Regions from separate parts of the Brevibacillus borstelensis genome, predicted to be linked through region 1. Evidence: riboswitches for the same ligand, from Rfam matches in the RefSeq annotation. Region 1 holds a riboswitch; each other region holds the start of a gene.
What was found. A riboswitch is a leader RNA that binds a small molecule or an ion and turns the genes downstream of it on or off. The one in region 1 is predicted to bind lysine.
Positions count from the first base shown of each region.

Region 2: linked by a shared signal. The riboswitch ahead of dapD (2,3,4,5-tetrahydropyridine-2,6-dicarboxylate N-acetyltransferase) and the one ahead of V5G20_RS01800 (transporter substrate-binding domain-containing protein) in region 1 are both predicted to bind lysine.
Region 3: linked by a shared signal. The riboswitch ahead of V5G20_RS22200 (amino acid permease) and the one ahead of V5G20_RS01800 (transporter substrate-binding domain-containing protein) in region 1 are both predicted to bind lysine.

Region 1 is NZ_CP144922.1:339,894-346,937, forward strand. Features, by position in the region: gene V5G20_RS01780 (response regulator transcription factor) at 1-336, opposite strand, end outside; gene V5G20_RS01785 (sensor histidine kinase) at 333-1,454, opposite strand; gene V5G20_RS01790 (DUF418 domain-containing protein) at 1,473-2,606, opposite strand; gene V5G20_RS01795 (hypothetical protein) at 3,078-3,356, shown strand; lysine riboswitch at 3,497-3,682, shown strand; gene V5G20_RS01800 (transporter substrate-binding domain-containing protein) at 3,796-4,632, shown strand; gene V5G20_RS01805 (amino acid ABC transporter permease) at 4,718-5,458, shown strand; gene V5G20_RS01810 (amino acid ABC transporter ATP-binding protein) at 5,479-6,219, shown strand; gene V5G20_RS01815 (DUF4367 domain-containing protein) at 6,474-7,044, opposite strand, start outside.
Region 2 is NZ_CP144922.1:2,277,562-2,284,605, forward strand. Features, by position in the region: gene V5G20_RS10585 (hypothetical protein) at 1-379, opposite strand, end outside; gene V5G20_RS10590 (class I SAM-dependent methyltransferase) at 379-1,161, opposite strand; gene V5G20_RS10595 (DUF1284 domain-containing protein) at 1,299-1,736, shown strand; gene V5G20_RS10600 (hypothetical protein) at 1,792-2,004, shown strand; gene V5G20_RS10605 (EcsC family protein) at 2,012-2,824, shown strand; gene V5G20_RS10610 (GNAT family N-acetyltransferase) at 2,950-3,498, opposite strand; lysine riboswitch at 3,694-3,878, shown strand; gene dapD (2,3,4,5-tetrahydropyridine-2,6-dicarboxylate N-acetyltransferase) at 3,969-4,679, shown strand; gene V5G20_RS10620 (aspartate aminotransferase family protein) at 4,694-5,905, shown strand; gene V5G20_RS10625 (N-acetyldiaminopimelate deacetylase) at 5,910-7,044, shown strand, end outside.
Region 3 is NZ_CP144922.1:4,635,234-4,642,277, forward strand. Features, by position in the region: gene V5G20_RS22190 (hypothetical protein) at 1-108, shown strand, start outside; gene V5G20_RS22195 (cadherin-like beta sandwich domain-containing protein) at 259-4,140, opposite strand; lysine riboswitch at 4,519-4,707, shown strand; gene V5G20_RS22200 (amino acid permease) at 4,823-6,265, shown strand; gene V5G20_RS22205 (aminotransferase) at 6,359-7,044, opposite strand, start outside.

The DNA.
Region 1 (7,044 bases):
AATCAGAAAATCAATCGGTTCATCTTTTAGCAAGTAGCCATCCACCTGGGCATCGATCGCTTTCTTTAAATAGCCGGGACGGGCAAAGGTCGTGACAATCATGATTTTACAGGGCAGGTTGGCTCTTCTTATCAGCTCGGCCAACTCAAGACCGCTGATAAGAGGCATTTCGATGTCAAGCACGCACACATCAGGCTGGTGCTTTTGTATTGCCTCCCAGGCTTGCTTCCCATCCGAAGCTTCTGCCAGCACCTCAATATCGGTTTCAAATTTTAACAAAGAGGCGAAGGCGCCGCGAAGCATTTGTTGATCTTCTGCAATGACGACGCGAATCATAGCGCAGGGTCCTCCTTTCCTTGCCGACGGAGCGGAAGCTTCATGGAAACAACGGTTCCGCCCGTAGGCGAATCAGTTACGATGAAGGTTCCGTGAAGAGCTTGCATCCGCTCGTTCATCGACTGAATTCCATTTCCGCTTTTTTGGTTTACAAGCCCGACTCCGTCATCGGTAATCGTTACCCAATAATGATTGTCCATGGTTTCCAATTGTAGCGTACACCGCTTGGCCCGGCTGTGCTTGACGATATTCGTCATGGCTTCGCGGATAGAGAGAGCGACCATCGTCTCCTCCACACTGGATAACAGCGGAGGCTTCCCCTTTTCCACGACTTCAAATTCGATACCCGCTGTGTGCAGCAGCTCTCGGGAATGCTCTATTTCATTTGCCAGAGAGGTGAATTTCATATCAGAGACCAGTTCTCTGACTTGTTTCAAAGCGATTCTCGATGTGGCCAGGATATCCTTCAGCTCTTCCTTGGCCTGCGAGGGATCTTTGTCTATCCATTTTGTAGCCAGCTCGCTTTTCAATTTGATCATGGTCAGGGTTTGCCCCAGTGTATCATGCAGATCTCTCGCGATACGCTGCCTTTCCTCCTGTTGGATAAATTTTCCGAGCTGTTTATTTGCGGCATCCAACTCACCTTGCAGGGTCTTCGCTTTTTCTTTGATATAAATCACAATCGGAAAAAACATTTGAATAATCATAAACGGGAGAAGGATCGAATTCTCATCGAGAAGGTTGCCCGTTCTCTTCCAGAAAACAGCCATAAACATGAGGGCGATGGCTGCAATCCCTACACCAATATGCCATTTGGACTTTGATCTTCCCAGAAGATCAGCAAAGATGAACCCATAAAACAGGAGATTCGGACCGACATACATACCGAGCAGAGCAAGCGTAACAAAGCCGGTGAGAACGGCCGCCAAAAGGTATAGATTCCGATACCAAAGCCCCATGTAAAATGAAACGAGGAATGCCAGCAGAAGAATGAAGCTTCCCGAGAGACCAAGCGTTGAATTCGAACGTAGAACATAATAAAACAAAAACACAACCGATATGACATCTAAGAGCAGATAGTTTTTGATTTGTTCTCTCGGGTAGAGCTTCCTTATCATTGATAGCCTCCAGAGCGGTTATCTCGTATCGAAAATCCCTATTGCACGTCTACGGAGCGTTTCCATAGGTCCAAACCTGAAACCTTGAAGCCATGCCGTTGCAAACAGTATTTGGAATACGGATATTCCGATCCAAACTACGATAATTGTCACGGAATCCAGCTTTCCGCCAAGAGCAAAACCCCAACCGTAGAAAAGAATGGAACAAATGATATTTTGCATGACATAGCAGCTTAAAGACATTTTTCCGGCATTTTCAAGAAGGCCCCAAAGCCAATTCAACTTCGTATATTGTATCATTCTTCCAATAATCGCCAAATACCCTACGGAAAGAAGGGGCGCGAATAAATAGCGAACAGGGAGATCAAAAACGCCTCCAGGGATAAAAATCAACAGGTTTAAAGGCAAGCCGATAAACATTCCCAGTTTGAAAAGCTTGTCGCGCTGTTTTTTGCCGTTCTCATCTTGAGAAAAGACCCCCGCACGCATGAAGCGAACGCCAAGCAAAAATAAAAAGACATTCATGGGAATCGTGAAGATCGCTTCCAATCTAAGCGGGACGAAATGAGACAGGCGATAATGGACTTGCTGCAGCCAAGAGCCGTCTCTATAAAGAGCGATGACTTCGTCAGAACCGCGCAGTGTCATATTGGCATCAATCAGACTAATCACCAGGATCCCCAGGATGGCAGTTGCATGCAGGCTTCCAAGCACTTTCATCGTTATGGATATCAAGCGGTCGCCGCCTTTGACGATGTAGGCGACGATCATTGCAGTTATGCCATAGCTCATTAAGATGTCATACTCCATGACCAGGGTAAAATGCAGCAAGCCTTCCAGGAATAAAAGCGAGGATACCCAAATATAGATTCCAGGCCAAGCGTTCCCTTTGCGAATGGCTTGCTGATATTTTAGCTCAAGTCCTACTCCAAACATGATTGTCAACAATCCCAGCAGCTTCCCGTTGACGAGAAATAACACGATCATCCTGATGAGATCGTCTTTTGCCCACCACCCAGAATAATCATATGTCGTAAGGTAGGTAAGATCCCCCAAATGGGCGAAAATCCATATGTTTGTCCCTAACGTCCCGAGGATTGCAAAGCCTCGCAGAATATCAAGAAGACGGATTCTTTCTTTGCGTTGTTCCATATCCCTCACCCTTTTGCGTATGAATTTCATGTAGTCTTAGTGTAGCCATGAAAAGAGCGAGGGAACATTCACACCTGTAAAGAGATGTTTATGACTCGTGTCATAAAGTTTGTAACAAGCAATCAAATCAAGCCGTTTGCTGGTCGGCCTCAGCTGGTGGAATTGGCTCAAGGCTGTTTTCCAAGGGACAGGAAGAGGATGGGAGTCCCCGCTATGGTAAGTAACAAATGATAAAATACGGGTGATGCTATGTTTATAAGGAGATTGGTACCGTTCGTCGTCTGTTTCCTGCTGGCTGCTTGTGCGAGCTCTACTGTAAGCATTGATAAAATAAAAAAACTGAGCTTTCAAGTATTCTTACCGGAGTCTCTGCCGGATGGTTATACTGAACAAAAAACGCTCTTGGATCTAAATGAAGGGTCTCTCTTAATCTCGTACGTAAACAGCGATACGTACATTGAACTTCTGCAAATGAAGAAACCAACATACGACTACCATCCGATGATCGAGTGGTACGCAAATAAAGGCAACAGTCAGAAATCCGATGATCGGTTTGAGATAGTCGGCAATTATGTGGTCGATATGGATAATTCGTTAAACAAACAAGGTGTGTGGGAAGCAGTATTTCTGCCGAAACAAGACTTGGACAGTCAGACGAAATACAACGAGCTTCGCTATTATCATCTGCAGTCAAACAGCAACGAAGAAGAGCGGAAAACATTCATGGAGAGCCTCGCCCCCATACATTGATGAGAGGAATAAGTCTTTTTGCGCATACAGGAACGCAAAAAATAGTCTGCCAGCATCATTTGGAGAAAAGACCCAGGTTGACAGAATTAACATAACATTGTAAACTCAAAAACATAATTGAATATGGACCTCACTTAAAACAGTGAGGTAGAGGTTGCGATATTTAACAGTCCTTGGCGGAGTTCGAGAAAGCGTTGATGCCAGGGAGAAGGAAATGTCGCCGAAGCTTGCAATATTTCTCGGTATTGCATTGCTGGGTCTGCAGTTAAGAGCTGCAGGACTGTCTCAATAAATGACCCGATTTATTGAGTTGTGCTATCTCATCTGGGAAAAGAGAGGTATTTGGGCAACTATGTTTGTAGTGCGACCTGAGTCTATCTCAGGTCGCTTTTTGCATTTTTTCAGCCAAAAAACCAGAAGCCAAAGGAGAAAATGAACCATGAAAAAACAGTCATCATTCATAGCTATGTTTCTATCCGCTGTACTTTTGCTCGCAGGATGTGGGGCAGGCGGAGGCAGCTCGCAATCTGCCTCAACCGATGAGGGAACATTCAAGGTAGGGATGGAAGCGGGATACGCTCCGTTCAACTGGACCCAAATGGACGATTCCAACGGTGCTGTGAAAATCGACGGCAATGCGGAGTACGCAGGCGGATACGATGTAGAAATTGCGAAAAAGATTGCGGATGGCCTGGGCAAAAAATTGGTCATCGTGAAAACGGAGTGGGATGGCCTTGTTCCTGCATTAACCTCCGGCAAAATCGATGCGATCATTGCAGGGATGTCTCCAACTGCAGAGCGCAAACAAACGATCGATTTCTCGGACAACTACTATAAATCCAATTTGGTCATGGTCGTGAAAAAAGGCGGAAAATACGAGAACGCTACTTCCATCCAGGATTTCAAAGGGGCAAAAGTGACTGCCCAATTGAATACATTCCACTATTCCGTGATCAATCAAATCGAGGGCGTCGTTCAGGAGCCTGCGATGGACAACTTCCCGGCGATGCGCGTAGCGCTTGAATCCGGAATGATTGACGGTTACGTCTCTGAGCGTCCGGAAGCCGTCAGTGCCTCCACGGCCAACCCGAACTTTGCCATGGTCGAGTTTACGGATGGATTTACGACCTCGGAAGATGATACGGCCATCGCTGTCGGCGTGAAAAAAGACAGTGAATGGACGAAAAAAATCAATGAGATTTTATCCGGCATTTCGGAGGAAGAGCGTACCAGGATCATGGATACAGCCATCAAAAATCAACCAGCAGCACAATAATCGCTTTCGAACCGGCTGCATCTCCATGCAGTCGGTTTTATGCGCATAGGGCAGGGGAGCTTCCCTGCATGAACGGAGGAGAACGATGAGCTTCGAGTGGATTGTAAAAATCATTTCCGAAAACTGGCCCATGTTCCTTCGCGGAGCGGGAATGACCCTATTCATCGCTTTGCTCGGAACGATTTTGGGAGCCATCATTGGCCTATTGATCGGGCTTATCCGGACGATCCCCGTTCCGGAGCGGGGAGCCAAAAGGGCGATTTTGAAAGCAGTCAATGCCATTCTAGCTACGTATATCGAATTTTTCCGGGGAACACCGATGATTGTGCAGGCGATGGTCATCTACTACGGTTCCGCCTTGGCGTTCGGGGTTGATATGGACCGGATTCTGGCCGCCGTCTTCGTCGTGTCGATTAATACGGGAGCGTACATGGCCGAGATTGTTCGCGGCGGGATTATTTCGATTGACAAGGGACAGTTTGAAGCAGCCCATGCGATTGGGATGAATCACGTTCAAACGATGATGAATGTCGTGCTGCCGCAAGTGATTCGCAATATCCTGCCGGCAACGGGGAACCAGTTTGTCATCAATATCAAGGATACTTCCGTACTCAATGTCATTTCGGTCACCGAATTGTATTTCACGACCAAATCGATTGCCGGGAATAACTTCAGATATTTCGAGTCCTTTTTTGTTGCGTGTGTGATGTATTTCATCATGACCCTGATCGTCACGAAAATTTTGCGCTATTTCGAAAGAAAGCTGGAAGGCCCGGACAATTACGCCGTAATGGCGAATCCCGTGCAGGCAGAAGGCAAGAAATAATCGAGGAAGGAGGCGAGCATATGGAGACCATCATAGAAATTAAACACGTCAACAAATACTTTGGCAGTCACGAGGTATTAAAGGACATCGATTTTTCGGTCAAAAAAGGAGAAGTCGTTACGATTATCGGTTCCTCCGGATCGGGCAAATCAACGCTGCTTCGATGCATCAATCTATTGGAAAAGCCGAGCGGCGGGGAAATTATGTATAAGGGTGAAAACATTTTAGACGAGAAGCACGACATTTTCACCTACCGCCGAAAGCTGGGCATGGTATTCCAGCAGTTTAACCTGTTCAATAATCACAATGTGCTGAGCAATTGCGTGGTCGGGCAAGTAAAGGTGTTAAAGCGATCCAAGGATGAAGCTGAAAAAGTCGCGATGAAGTATCTCAAAATTGTCGGGATGGACAAGTATGTGAACGCCAGGCCGAATCAATTGTCGGGCGGGCAAAAGCAGCGCGTGGCCATTGCGCGGGCTCTTTCCATGGAGCCGGATGTGATGCTGTTCGATGAACCGACATCGGCGCTTGACCCGGAAATGGTGGGCGAGGTGCTGAAGGTGATGAAGCAGCTTGCCGAATCCGGTCTGACGATGTTGATCGTCACGCATGAAATGGAGTTCGCAAAGGAAGTCTCCGATCGCGTGGTCTTTATGGACAAGGGAGTCATCGCAGAGGAAGGAAGTCCCGAGCAAATTTTCAACCATCCGACTCAAGAGCGGACGAGAGAATTCTTGAAGCGGACGTTGCGCAGCTCCTGAGTGTCCGATACGTTTCGGAATGTTGATACGTTCCAGAGTGTCTGATACGTTGCTGAGCGGTGAGCGTCTCCTGCACGCGCATCATTATAAAAAGAACGCAGTGAAGGCAGTTTTTACGCCAAAAGCCAGGTTCCTCCGGTGAGGGAGCCTGGCTTTTCGTATTTGTTATCACATTTGGCAAGTTCATGTAAAGAAAACACTTATCGCGCCCGTTCTCCGGGGACATTGATTACGCACAAGACCAGGAGGCAAGTTTACAGCGACTCGGCCATCTTCTTTAGCCCATCAATGGGGGCGTTCGCTTTCAGGCTATACACAACGCCGTCTTTTTCCCATACCAATACCGGGAGCTGTTTTAATTCAGGATGCATAAAGCTTGTCAGGGGTGCCGTTCCGACGAAGGCAGTTCCTTGGCCAAGTTGAACAGGCTTCATGTCTGCGGTATCCTCTTTCGAGAGAGCTCTCTTTTCGTGCACCAGAGAGAAGTAGCTTCCTGTGATCCCTGCTGCCCCGTCGTAAATCGTGATGGTCGAGCTGCCTTTGTAGATGTTGGCGCTAATTTTGACGTTCTCTTTTTTCACGTTGCCGGGTAGATAGGCCGGCAATTTGACAGCCGCGCCAAACAATTCCGAGGCTTTGGCGGTATCAAGCTCATGTACCAGTACTTGCTCCTCGTCCGAATCCTCAATGACGTTTACTTTGTTGCCTTTTTCCACAGACTCGGCAATTTTGACCAATTCCTCGGGCGAAAGCCTGCTGGTCAAACGATAAAGAATGCCGTTTTCCTCTTCCCAGATCAACACATGTACATCGCCGTGCGCTTCC
Region 2 (7,044 bases), 1.9 Mb from region 1:
AACGCGCCATGGTCCCTTTGATCGTAGCAGGGTTTGAAAAAAGCAGACGGTGAGAGCCGGAGGAGCTGGATACGTCGTGGAAAAATGGTTCGTCCAGCTTGATGATGGGCAGCTCTACACAATTTTCATCTTCAGGCTGCATGCCTGCAATGTACTGAGTGCAAGTAATGAGAATCGCGTCCACGCCGCATGCGGCGATCCATTGCAGCTGTTCCCGTATCTTTGCTCTCGACGCCTCGTCGGGAAAATGTCCCGAAAGCTCTGAGCGAATCAGGACGCCGGGGTCGACAAAATGGGTCAACGCCAAACCGTCGATACACAAACCATCAGAAATGAGGGCGATATTGGAGTGATGGGCGTGCAAACAGCCAAGGCGCATCAGGAAATCTCCTTTTCAAATGGTTTGACAGCAGCCACTCTGATCCGTTTGTAGTCGATGACCCAAGAGCCGTCGTGAAACAGATGAGGCTTGAGCTCTTCGGCGATGTCCCGATATGCGGCCTTTTTTTCGCCAGCGGACATCCCGGTGAAGAAGGGGGAGCAAAAAGCGTTCAGCCAGTGAAGAATGCCGTTTTCTCCGTCAGGCAGGGGAGTCGGGCGGTCAAAAAGCTGCGCACAAGTGACAGAGAAGCCTTGATGCTCTAATATAGTGGAATAAGTGCCAATACTGGGAAAGTACCAGGGCATTCTTTCAGATGCATCAATGCCGGCTGAGCTTAGCACGATTCGGATCTTTTCGATAACCGTTTCCACATTGCCGGCTCCGCCAAACTCGGCGATGAAGCGCCCACCGGGACGAAGCGCAATCCAAATGCTTTCAGCCACCTTCTCGGGCTGCTTCATCCAGTGCAAGGCGGCATTGGAAAAGACGGCATCGAAGGTTTCGGTTGTACGATAAGTATGAGCGTCCGCAACATAAAAAGGAAGATGCGGATATTTTTTTCGCGCGGCATCGATCATTTCTTCAGAGAAGTCAATTCCGGTCGGTTTGGCCCCCATGCTCGCCAGCTCATGGGACAAGTCGCCCGTCCCGCACCCGATATCGAGGACAGACTCGCCCGGTTTCGCTTGAAGCCAATCCAGGATGCCTTTGCCAAAGGCGGAAACAAAGCTCATTTTCGTGTCGTACAATTGCGAATTCCATGAATGCGTATCAGTCATGTGAACCCCCTCCTTGCTTTGTTTTTACCAGCAAAAAGGGTATTAGTCAAATCTATAATAAGTATAAAAGTAATAGGAAATTTCTATTTGCATTTGCGAAACAATGCCTTCAGGCAGACGATAAGGGAGGATGAAGGATGGAACCAGTTGTTTTGCGCGGGCATCATTTGCTGTGTGTCCACGGTTTTCGCGGAATGGGATACAGTCCTGACTTTGTTGTCAAAATGGGGGAGATTGTAGAGAGAATCCGCGACAATGAGCAAGACTTTCCGATTCAAGTCGTAAAAGGATTCGATGAAACGTGTCAAGTCTGTCCTCATAAAGGATCGACGCGCTGCGAAGCGGCTCCTGATTCGGAGGAGCATGTCCAAACGCTGGATCAAAATGTGTTTCGGCACCTGGGAATCACGCCAGGGGAGGTTTATCTCAAGTCGGAACTCGTGCAAAGGACACGCGAGAGAGTATCCCCAGATGATTTGGCCCATTTATGCGAGGGGTGCTCGTGGTTATCCTACGGTGTCTGCAAGGAGGGAATAACCGAGCTTCGCAAAGGAAAAAACCCTGAACCTTCCTAATTTTTTCTGACGTGCTTCGAGGATTTGGGAAAGAAAGATCAGGGAGGGAACGGCAATGACGGAGGAAGAGTGGGGCATCCTCTACAAACTTGGCTTTCGCATGGAAGAAGGAAAAGTGAAACATCTCAAGCTGGGAGTCGTAAAAGAAATTGAGGATTTTTCGGGTTTTGATTCACTCTCGGAGTTGGAAGCATTCGCAAAGGAATGCTTGCGGACCCGATGCCTCGTAAACAAGCAGACGAAACGCGATAAACGGCAAAGGGGTTGAACGGATCGTGGAGCTTGAAGATCGAGTGACACTAACCCGTAAGTTGGATGAGGTAAGGAAATGGGAATCAGACCAGAACGATCTGTGGTTTTGGGAAAAGCTTGGGCGCCTCCCCTTTGTCTTTCTGGACCGGATCACGCCAAACGTGGTGCGGGACAAACTTGGCACAGCCGTCGACGAACTGGTTGCCTTTTTGGAGAACGGAGGGAAGTACCTGGTACGTGAGCGGGATATCCACACCCGCTTTCAGGAAGCGTTCCCGAGGAAGGACGAGCAGTCGCTAGAAACGCTTCCGATCAATCAGCGTCCACTCGCGCAAATGGATAAAATCGCCGCAGAGCTGAGCGAGTCGCGTGCCACCTTTGCAGCCGTACAAGGAGCCACCACAGGCTTTGGCGGCATCTTTACGCTTGCAATCGACATTCCTCTGCTGCTGGGCACCTCGCTAAAGGTACTGCAGGAGATGGCGATTTGCTACGGCTATGATCCGCAGGACAAGCGGGAGCGGCTGTTTATTGTCAAATGTCTGCAGTTCGCTTCCTCGGATATTGTAGGAAAGCAGGCGATCCTGGAGGAGCTGTCTTCTTTCGACAATCCTTCCAAAGAGCGGGATGTACTCTCTCAGCTTCAGGGCTGGCGAGAGGTAGTGGTGACCTACACGGAAAATTTCGGGTGGAAAAAGCTGTTTCAGATCGTACCGGTCGCGGGAATGCTCTTCGGCGCTTATCTGAATCGCTCGTCTGTCCGTGACGTGGCGGAGACGGGCATGATGCTGTATCGCAAGAGAAGGATTCTCGAGCGGCTTGGCACGGAGGCGTAGCTGTAGTGTGAACAAAAGCCCAAATGGCCGAATCGGCCGAACAAATTGCCCAGCCAAACGCCGAACCGAATTATTGAACCGATTTTCTGAATTGCAACCGTCCAGATTAAGTGATGCTGCCGCTCCTACGTCGTCTCCAGCTCCTCGGCGGTAATGGCAAAGATCAGGTGATCCTCCCATTTACCGTTGATTTGCAAATAGCGAAGCGACAGTCCTTCTTCGCGAAATCGGTTTTTCGCAAGAACCTTGATCGAGCCTGTATTGCGCGGCATGACCGCAGCTTGAACCCGGTGAAGCTTTGCTTCGGTAAACGCAAATCGGATGACTTCTCCTACTGCTCTGGTCATTATTCCTTTGCCGTTATGAGATTGATCGAGGAAATAGCCGAGTGTAGCGTTTTGCCAGGCTCCGCGCACGATATTGGAGAGGTTGACGCGGCCGACGAGGGTTTGATCAGGGCCGACGAAAATGCCGAACGAATAGCCTGTCCCTTCGCGAAAGCTTCGCTCTGCCTCCTCCAACTGCTGGTACTGCGCTTCAATTGTGTAAAAAGAAGCGGGGCGGATGGGTTCAAAAGGCTGCAGAAATTGGTGGTTTTGTTGCCGCAAAGAGGCCAGGGCAGGGGCATCGCTTGCAGACAAGGGACGAACAAGAAACGCAGAAGGTGCAAACATCTTCAGGTTCAGCCTCCTATTCACATATAGGGTGGATGGAAAGTTTAGCATGAATCAGGACTGTTGAAAAGAGGGAAAAGGGAGTCGCTGACAATGCCGTCCAGCAGGAGCGGCCCACTCTCGATTCAACAGTTGCCACCGGGTACGGAATTTGGTACAGTACAGGGTAAGTAAAGCTGAACAATTGCATATTGCCTTCTAAATAGAGGCGCGCTGCGGATGAGTACTTCTTTTCATCAGGAATGGGGAAAGGGAAGAGGAGAAAAGGCCAAAGCGCCGAAGTTCTGGCCGCATCCCCATTGGCGGCAGGGCTGGGGTGCTCGTGAATAATGATCATCCTGTCATAGGAGAAGTTTCTCTTATGGAGCGCTATTTACGTTTGCTTGTCCGGTATCAAAAAGCAATGAGTATAGCGTTTGCACTCATTGCTTTTTCTACATTCATTTCAAGAAAAGTGGAGGAGAAGTACTGTGAACATGATGGATGCCAATGAAATTATCTCGTTTATTCAAAAAAGCGAAAAGAAAACGCCTGTAAAGGTATACCTCAAAGGGGATTTGGACGGCATCGACTTCGGTCCCAGCGCAAAAGCCTTTTTGAACGGCGGCACGGGAGTCGTTTTCGGGGAGTGGAAGGAAATCCAGCCTGTTCTGGAGCAGCATGCGGATAAAATCGCGGATTATGTAGTGGAGAGCGACCGCCGCAACTCTGCGATTCCGCTTTTGGATACAAAAAACATTCAGGCACGCATTGAGCCAGGCGCAATCATTCGCGACCAGGTGAGCATCGGCAACAACGCTGTCATCATGATGGGAGCTTCCATCAACATCGGAGCCGTCATCGGAGAAGGCACCATGATCGACATGAACGTCGTCGTCGGCGGACGCGGAACGATCGGGAAAAATTGCCACATCGGCGCAGGTGCTGTCATTGCCGGCGTGATCGAACCGCCATCTGCGTCTCCGGTCGTTATCGAAGACGATGTCGTGGTAGGAGCAAATGCGGTCATTTTGGAAGGGGTTCGCGTCGGAAAAGGCTCCGTTGTAGCCGCAGGAGCTGTCGTTATCGAGGACGTTCCGCCGAATGTGGTAGTAGCTGGTACGCCCGCACGCATTATCAAGCAAATCGACGAAAAGACACGCTCCAAGACGGAGATCAAGCAGGAGCTGAGACAGCTGTAAGGGAGAGGGTAGGCATGGACTGGCGTTCGCTTGATCAACAATACATCGTCTCTACGTACAAAAGACTGCCGATCGCTATCGCCAAGGGCGAGGGAAATTACCTCTACGACACGAATGGCAAGGGATATCTCGATTTGTTTACCGGACTTGCCGTAAACGTGCTCGGCCACTCTCACCCGCGGATTATTCAGGCCCTGCGGGAGCAAGGGGAGCAATTTTTGCACATCTCCAATATTTTCCTCAATCCCCCTGCGATCAAGCTGGCGCAGAGGCTGATCGAGCATACCATCCCGGGGAAAGTCTTCTTTACCAATTCCGGAGCAGAAGCGACCGAGGCGGCTATCAAGCTGATTCACAAATGGACGGCTGCCGAAGGTACGGGACGCTCAGGCATCGTGGTTCTGTCCAACAGCTTTCACGGCCGGACATTGGGAGCTCTTCGCCTGACCAGACAGCCTCACGTCTATCAGGATTTTCCTCAGCCCGATTTTCCGGTCTATGAGCTGAAGGCAGGAGACATTGATCAGCTTCGCGCTGTCTGTGAGGAACGCCGTCCTGCTGCCGTTTTGATGGAGCCGGTGCTGGGCTCGGGCGGTGTCGTCCCTCTGGCTGAAAGCTATTTGCAGGAAGTGGCGGCGATCTGCCAGGCGACAGGCACTTTGTTTGCAATGGATGAGATTCAGACAGGAATGGGACGGACAGGCAAATTATTCGCTTTTCAACACGCTGCTGTGACACCGGACCTCATTCTTTTTGCCAAAGGAGTAGGGGGCGGGCTTCCGCTCGGGGGTGTCATCGCAGGCGAAAAACTGCAAGACTTGTTCAAGCCGGGTGATCACGGCACCACGTTTGCGCCGTCACCGCTCTCTGCCGCCTTGGGGAATGCAGTTCTGGACGAACTGTTGGACGCAGCGTTCCAAAGTCAATTGCAGGATGTGACGCAATACCTGTGGGATCGTTTGGAAGATCTGCGGGCAGCCTTTCCTGAGCAGCTGCAATCGCTTCGCGGAAAGGGAATGATGGTGGGAATCCCGCTCTCGGTTTCACCGGAGGAAGTAAGCCGGCTTCAGCAAAATTTGCTGGAGGAGGGGATTTTGGTCGATGTTACGCAAAAAACCATTGTCCGTTTGCTCCCGCCGCTTACGCTGACCCGCGGAGATGTCGATCGTTTTATGGAAGCCTTCACCCGCGAAATGAGCCAGTTGGCGGCCGGAAAGGAGGCGTAGCAGCGTGAGTGTTTCGACGTTTGTCCGTATCCGCAGAGATCTGCATCAAATTCCCGAGCCCGGGTTCGCGGAGTTCAAGACACAGCGTTACCTGCTCGATTATCTGGAGCAGCTCCCTGCAGAGCGGTTTGAGCTCAAGACATGGAAGACAGGCATTCTCGTAAAAGTGGCAGGCCGCAATCCGAAAAGAACGATCGCCTGGCGCGCGGACATGGACGGGCTTCCCATCACGGAAGAGACCTCCTATCCATTCCGCTCCAGGCACGAAGGGTATATGCACGCATGCGGACACGATATGCACATGGCGATTGGCCTCGGCATTCTGACGCATTTCGTCCATCATCCCATTGACGACGATCTCCTCTTTATCTTCCAGCCTGCAGAAGAAGGACCTGGCGGAGCCAAGCCGATGATGGAGAGCGAGGAGTTTGGAGAATGGCGGCCGGATTGCATTTTTGCCCTGCACATCGCTCCAGAGTATCCCGTAGGCCATATCGCGACAAAGCCAGGCATTCTGTTTGCCAACACATCCGAATTGATGATTGATCTGGTCGGAAAAGGCGGACACGCGGCATTTCCGCATAAGGCAAACGACATGGTAGTCGCGGCAAGCCATCTGGTGACCCAGCTGCAGTCGGTCATCTCCCGCAATATTGATCCGCTGGATTCGGCTGTCATTACGGTCGGGAAGATTGAGGGAGGTACGCGGCAGAACATCATCGCGGAGAAGGCAAGACTGGAAGGGACGATCCGGACGTTTTCCACCGATTCCATGACCCGGGTGAAGGACCGGATTGAAGCCCTGGTCAAAGGGGTGGAAGCGGGATTCGAGTGCAAGGCCGAGATCGATTACGGCTGCGGCTATGCTCAGGTGTACAATCACGAGGAAATGACCCTTCAGTTTATGGACTGGGTGAGGGGAAATCTGCCCGACGTCACCCTTGTACACTGCGCGGAAGCGATGACCGGTGAGGATTTTGGCTTTTTCTTGACCGAAATTCCCGGATTCCTGTTCTGGCTGGGAGCGGATACCCCTTATGGACTTCACCACTCCAAGATCGAGCCGGATGAGCAGGCGATTGAAGTCGCCATCGACGTAGTGACCCGATATTTTACATGGCTCTCCGATCAGCAGGCAT
Region 3 (7,044 bases), 1.3 Mb from region 1:
ATTTTCGAGCAGGAGACCCCCGGCCTGCCTGTTGCCGAGGAGTTCTTCGTCGATCTGTACGATCTTCAGTACAGTCCCCACCCCGACGAGGTGGAGCTCGTTCCGTAAACGTTCAGTGATATCCTGAGCGAGTCCGGGGATGCTCGGCTTTTTCGGCCTTCCCCCTCGTCTCGCCCCTCCCCGTACGGGCCAAAAATAGAAACGACCCTATCAAGCCAAAAAGAACCTGAAGCCTTTCACAGCTCCAGGTTCTTTTTGCTAGTTCAAGTTGTTTTTCGCTTTGACGGTGACCGTTTCGATCTTCTGATACGGCCTGCTCTCCAATAGCTCGCCTGTTAAAGAGTGATAAATATTCACCTTCACAAAGATCGCGATCTGATACGTTTGACTTTGACCGGAGCTTGTCTTCAGGTTTTTGACGATTTTGTTTTGCTTCCCGTTCAGAATACTGGTTCCTTTACCCGCAACGATTTCTCTCAGCAAGTCCGCATCCCCATCGGAATCGCCAATCGCATATCTCGCTGCAGCCAGCTCCAGATCCTTCTCTGCTCGGAACGAATACCCGATCTCCACTTGAACAGCCCTGTTTTCCAAAGCTGCTGTACCGTTGTTCACTCTAACGTAAAGGTTGGGCAAATCATCATAATCCGGGTCACCCCCACCGCCGCCGCTTCCCGGTTTGGGCACTTCTATGATCGCCGTTTTTACGGTGGGAATCCCCAAATGGATGTCGCCATTCAGCGGATTTACCGCCTTTACAGCAACCGGCGTATCCACGTATTTGCCGTTCACTTTTACGTAATCGACCAAAAACTCTCCTCTTGCCTTCCCCTTGTCGTTCTTGTCGAAAGCCACCGGGAAAGACTGCCACTCGCCCGTCCCTACTCTGTAAAACCATTGCGTATGCTCGTCAACGGTATCCATGACAGGGGTGACAATGACTTTTGCGCTGTCCGGCAGCGTCAAGCCCTGGCTCAGTTCAAAATCAGGCGGAACGATAGGTTGTCCCAATGACACCTCGCGAACGACAATTTCATTTTCATCCGGTGTCCCATCCGGTTGGGCATAGTTTCCATCGCGGTTAAAGTCCTGAAACATCCCGACGACAAGCGTGGTCGGACCGGAGGGATTCAAGGGAATGCCGGTCGCCTTGTTGCCCAGATTAAAAGGAACCCACGGGGAGGATGCGCCCACCTCCGAAAGGTCGACACCGGGCATCCAGAAAAACTTCACGTCTTCCATGACCAGCGTTGTCGGCTCTGCCTTCAAGCTGCCCTTTTGATTCAATGGCGAACCCTCTCGCTCCAGTGTCGCTGCAAATGCCGTTACGGGATTCAGCAGCAAGGTATTGCTCACAGGATCGGCCGATTTGCCGCTGGCGTTTTTCGCCTCTGCCTGGACAGGCGTCGGCCCCACTCTCAGCACTTCGCCGATTTCCTCGCCGCTTTTCTTGCGAGCCGCTTCCACTTCAAATGTATAGGTGACCTTTTGTCGCCCATCTCCCAAAGAAGACGGCTTTGCTTCATACAGCGCTGAGGCGGGGAGCTCAGCACCGCCAACCTTGACTGTCAGCTTCATCGGGAACGACTCTGGAAAATCGATGACTTCCGCCGTTACAACCGCTTTTTCCGGATACATCGCATCCCAGCCATTGTTCGCAGCAAGGTCGAGGACTGGCTTGCTCGTTACCGTAATCTCACTTGAGGAGGAGAATTTGCCGTCCGGTGTTCTGGCGGTAATGACCGCACGCCCTGGCTTCACCCCCGTGACGATGCCGTTGGAGGAGACTGTAGCGACCTTGCTGTCAGCAGACGTCCAGATCACGCTTTGATCGGCGTTGTCAGGCGTAATTCTGGCCTTCAAGCCGACCGTCTCCCCTACGAGGATCGAGGCTTTTTCCGGGGTGACCTTCAGTCCTGTCACTGGCGGAATATTCGTATCCACCTGCAGTGTCAAATTGTTGAAGAAACGGCTGTTGACCGCGTTTCCTTCCCGGTACGTCAGCTGCGAGTCGGACAGCAGGTACGTGCCGGTCCTGATCGGCTTCACGGTTATGCCAAACGAAACGGGCGCAGCCTGATACACATCCCCTTTGCGCTCGTAGGTGATGTCCGGAAGCTTCAGCGTCAGCGTCCCATTGTCGCTTCGCTTGCTCCACGACTTATCGATGCTCTCGATTGGCACCTCCGCAGGGAACGGCTCGGTCAGCGTAACGTCCGTGACGGCGAATGTCTCCGGCAACGGACCATAGCCCGCAAAATTAGCGATTACCCTGTTGTTGACTACAGACAAACCAAAAGTGGCAAAGGCGTTGACCGTGACCGAATCGCGGCCCTTCAGCATATCGGCGAGCTGGCTTTCGTCTACCAGGGGAATGGTGATTTCCTTGACTCCCGAGCGGATCAAATCTTTCAGCGTGTCCAAAATGTCATCCTGCTTTGCGCTCGGTTCCGTAGTGAGCTGTTGGTTGACAGACACTTCGCCGCTATAGCCCGATCTCATCACACTGAGAAAATGGCTTTTTCCTCTTCCACCCAAAGCAAGTCCGCCGTTGTTCGAATTCCCCTTTCCGTTCACCTTCACTTTGTCCAGTTCATAACCGATGTCATAGACTTTTCCGTAGACAAACGGCTGATTCAGCAAAAAGAACGGACGAATCCCCGTTGCTCTGCCGGCGGGTTTGTCGGCCAATCCTTCAGCCGAAAAGGACTTGGGCGTGACCGTGTAGCGGATTACACTCGTTTCCCCCAGCTTGATCGCCGATTCGGACAGGGAACGGGCGAGGTCCACCGATGTGAGCGGCGTATGGACCGTCACCTCGTATGTGCGTTTCGTCTTTCCGTCCTGCGCCGTGACGACGATCGTGACCTTGGTCGCACCCGGCTTGACCGGGATCACCTTGGGGGGGCCGCTCTGATGACCCTCTCCGTTTACGGTCATGCTCGCCCTGCTGTCTTCGAGCGTGGGGGTGATCGCAACAGTTTGGACATGGCTGTTCAAATGAACGTCATAGCTGCCTTGCGACCTGTCAAAGCCGGGCTCAAGCGGGACCAGTGTCTCCCCTTTTACCGTCAGATTTTGCAGGTAGGCGTTGTCGCTTGGCTGCGGGGCGAGCTGAAAGTCCAGTATAGCGGTGTCTCCTGCCTCAAAGTTTTCAATCAGCTTGAGCTGCGGGATGTACCCGTCCTTGGCCGCTTCCACAGAGACCAGACCTGCGGGGACATCCTGGAGGATGTACTCGCCTTTCGCATTCGTCACTGCCGAAACAATTCCCCCGGCAGATACGACAGCACCCGCGAGCGGCTTGGGAGGCGAGCCCGAATCCGTAACCTTGCCTTTGATCGTACCGGTGTGCTTGTACTCTCCGAGATTGATCAGCAGCTTGACAAAATCGATGGCTGCGCCGTCTCCGTACGGATTTCGCGTCGTCTTGTCATCGAGAAGGATGGTCAGGCTTCCGTCCTTCAAGAGCGGCAGGTATTCATCCGGAATTTGGACGCTGATCAGCTTTCCGATCGGCCCATGCTGGTTGAGCGAGTTGATAACGTTCTCCAGAAACGGCGCCCGGACGCCGTTCAGCTCGGCTGTATATTTGACCCGCCCCGGATACTTCCGCGGCTGATAGTCATTGATGAACATCTGGAGAATGGCCCCTTCGATCGGGGTGTTTTTCGTGTCAAAGGTTACCTTGATGGGAACGACCGGATTGGCTGTCTTGCTGTAATTGTTTCGGGTATAGCCGTCCGCCACATGATCATTGGCATCATTTTTGGGGTTCCGCAAATCCGGATATTGAAAGGAGCTGATCACCATCAGCTGGTCCGTTCCTGCCGGATCGGTCGGCTGGTGAGTTACTTTCGGATATGGGGCCCCTGTGCTTTTTCCCGAAAATGGATCGTAGCCGTTCGGCCAGCCTCCGCCCAGATTGTCGATATCCCCGACCCGGACCATCAGATCGGCCTCTGTCGTATCGTACTTTACGGCATACGGCTTGGACCAATCCCCGTTTAACGGATCGTTCGTGCGATTTACCGCCGACGCAGCCATAGCAGGACTGCTTGTCCATTCCAGCGAAAAACCGGTAAAGCAGATCAGAAATGCGAGGCACATCAAAAACAGTCGATGCAGACTCCGCTTCATGAAAACGGCTCACCTCTTTCCTTTATTTGCGTTCGAGCTATGCAGTGTCTTTGAAGGGAAGACATCTAACATTCCTAATTATGGTACTATTTTACCATGAATAAAGACTCAGATGACTAGATGGTTTTTGTAGCATCTGTTACACATTTTTTTGCAGCCTGCGATCCCATTAGCTGTCATATCCACACCATAATCTTCATACTGTCAGAGCATGGCCCTCTTTTCCTTCGTACCCTTCTCCAGCTTCGATAAACCAAAAATAATAGACCGTCGCGATGTCCCGGACCTCACTGCCACAAAATCACACTTGATTTTAAAGGAAAAACCCATATACTTGAACCATAACATAATCTCATAGCAATTATCCTCATCAGACACGATGAGGATAGAGGTCGCGGCTTTTATATTATTCTGTACGAGATCCAGAGAAGATTGATGACTCCAGAAGAAGGAAAAGCTGCCGAAGTCTGCCGTGTATTCTCTGTACACACAGGCTGGGGCTGTACCCGACAAGGGACAGAACTGTCACGTTTGCCAGCCGAGCAAGCGTGGTGTGCTATCTTCCGTGAAGGCTTGGTGGGGATTGGATCATACCGCCCTTTTGCCGTTTTTGGCTTGTGGTGGTATTTTTATTTCCGGCCTTCCTTCCCGCAAATCAAGAGAAAGGTCGTGTTTTTATTTTATGTCTTCCAATCAATTGCAACGCGGATTGAAAGCCCGTCACTTGACGATGATCGCCATCGGCGGATCGATCGGTACCGGACTTTTCCTGGCGAGCGGCGGCTCCATTCACTCTGCCGGTCCGGGCGGTGCTTTGGTTGCCTATATAGCGATCAGCCTGATGGTCTTTTTCCTGATGACGAGCCTCGGTGAGATGGCGGCGTTCATGCCGGTATCCGGCTCCTTCAGCACTTATGCGTCCAAATTTGTCGATCCGTCCCTCGGCTTCGCGCTCGGATGGAATTACTGGTACAACTGGGCGATCACGATTGCCGTCGAGCTTTCAGCCGGTGCGCTCATCATGAAATACTGGTTCCCGGACACGCCGTCCATTCTCTGGAGCGCGCTTTTCCTCGTCCTTATGTTTGGCTTAAATATGTTATCAGTAAAAGGATACGGCGAATCCGAATATTGGTTTTCCTTGATCAAAGTAAGTACGGTCATCATCTTTATCATCGTCGGCGTATTGATGATTTTTGGCATTATGGGCGGCGAAGCAGTCGGCTTCCACAACTTTACCAAGGGAGATGCGCCGTTCAGCGGCGGCTTTATGGCGATGCTCGGCGTCTTCATGATCGCCGGCTTTTCCTTCCAGGGAACCGAGCTGGTCGGGATTGCCGCAGGCGAGAGCGAGGACCCGGCCCGCAACATTCCGAAAGCCATCAAGCAAATCTTTTGGCGCATCCTGCTGTTCTATATTTTTGCGATCTTCGTCATCGGGATGCTGATCCCGTACGACAATCCGAATCTCATAAACAGCGACATTACGGACATTGCAGTCAGCCCGTTCACGCTGGTGTTTGAAAAAGCGGGGTTTGCCTTTGCCGCTTCTGTCATGAACGCCGTCATTTTGACATCCGTCCTCTCGGCGGGCAACTCCGGGATGTACGCGTCTACGCGGATGCTGTATGTTCTCGCCAAAGAAGGAAGAGCTCCCAAGCTTTTTGCCAAAGTGAACAGCCGCGGCGTGCCGACCAACGCCCTCCTGCTGACAACGCTTATCGGGATGTTTGCCTTTCTGTCCTCGCTGTTCGGGGATGGCACCGTCTACGTCTGGCTCTTGAATGCTTCCGGGATGTCCGGCTTTATCGCCTGGCTCGGGATTGCGGTGAGCCACTACCGCTTCCGCAAGGCGTATCTGGCACAAGGCTACGATCTGAAGCAACTGCCTTACCGGGCGAAATGGTTCCCGTTTGGACCGATCCTCGCCTTCATCATCTGCCTCATCGTCGTGCTTGGCCAAAACTACACCGCCTTTACCGGCGAGACGATCGACTGGGGCGGCGCACTTGTATCGTACATCGGCCTGCCGCTCTTCATCCTCGTCTGGCTGGGCTACAAATACACGAAAAAAACCAAGGTCGTTCCGCTGCACAAAGTGGATTTGACCAACGAGCAATCATAAGCGGCGGCTCTCCTGCTCTCCTGCAATGATGTGCTCACCATCCAACAGGCAAGGCCGGGATCAGCTCCCGGCCTTTTTCCATGCACGCCAATCTTATTTGGCAGAAACCTTTTGGACAAAACGTCCCATCCGCTCCAGCGCCTTTTGCAGCTGTTCCAGCGAAGTCGCATAGGAGCAGCGAATATGGCCCTTGCCGCAGTCGCCAAACACATCACCCGGCACCACTGCCACCTTTTCCTCCATCAGCAGGCGTTCGGCAAATTCGGCTGCCTCCAGGCCCGTAGAGCGAATGGAAGGAAACGCGTAGAAGGCTCCCTCCGGCTCATGGCAGGCCAGGCCGATGTCCTGAAACCCTTGAACGACGAAATTGCGGCGCTGACGGTAGCTCTCCACCATCCGCTCCATGTCTGCCTGTCCGTGACGCAGCGCTTCCAAGGCAGCCATTTGAGCCATTACCGGCGCGCACAGCATCGTGTACTGATGGATTTTCAGCATCCCCGCAAGCAGGTCGGGAGAAGCGCAGACATAGCCGAGCCGCCATCCCGTCATCGCAAATGCCTTGGAAAAGCCGGAAATCAAGATCGTCCGGTCCTTCATCCCCGGCAGAGCCGCGATGCTGTCGTGCATTCTTCCATAGGTCAGCTCGGCGTAAATCTCGTCGGAGATGACCAGCAGATCGTGCTTTTCAATCACCGGAAGCAGCTTGCTCCACTCCTCGGCAGTCATCGTGCTGCCCGTCGGGTTGTTCGGGTAGCAGAAGATAATCGCTTTGGTCCGCG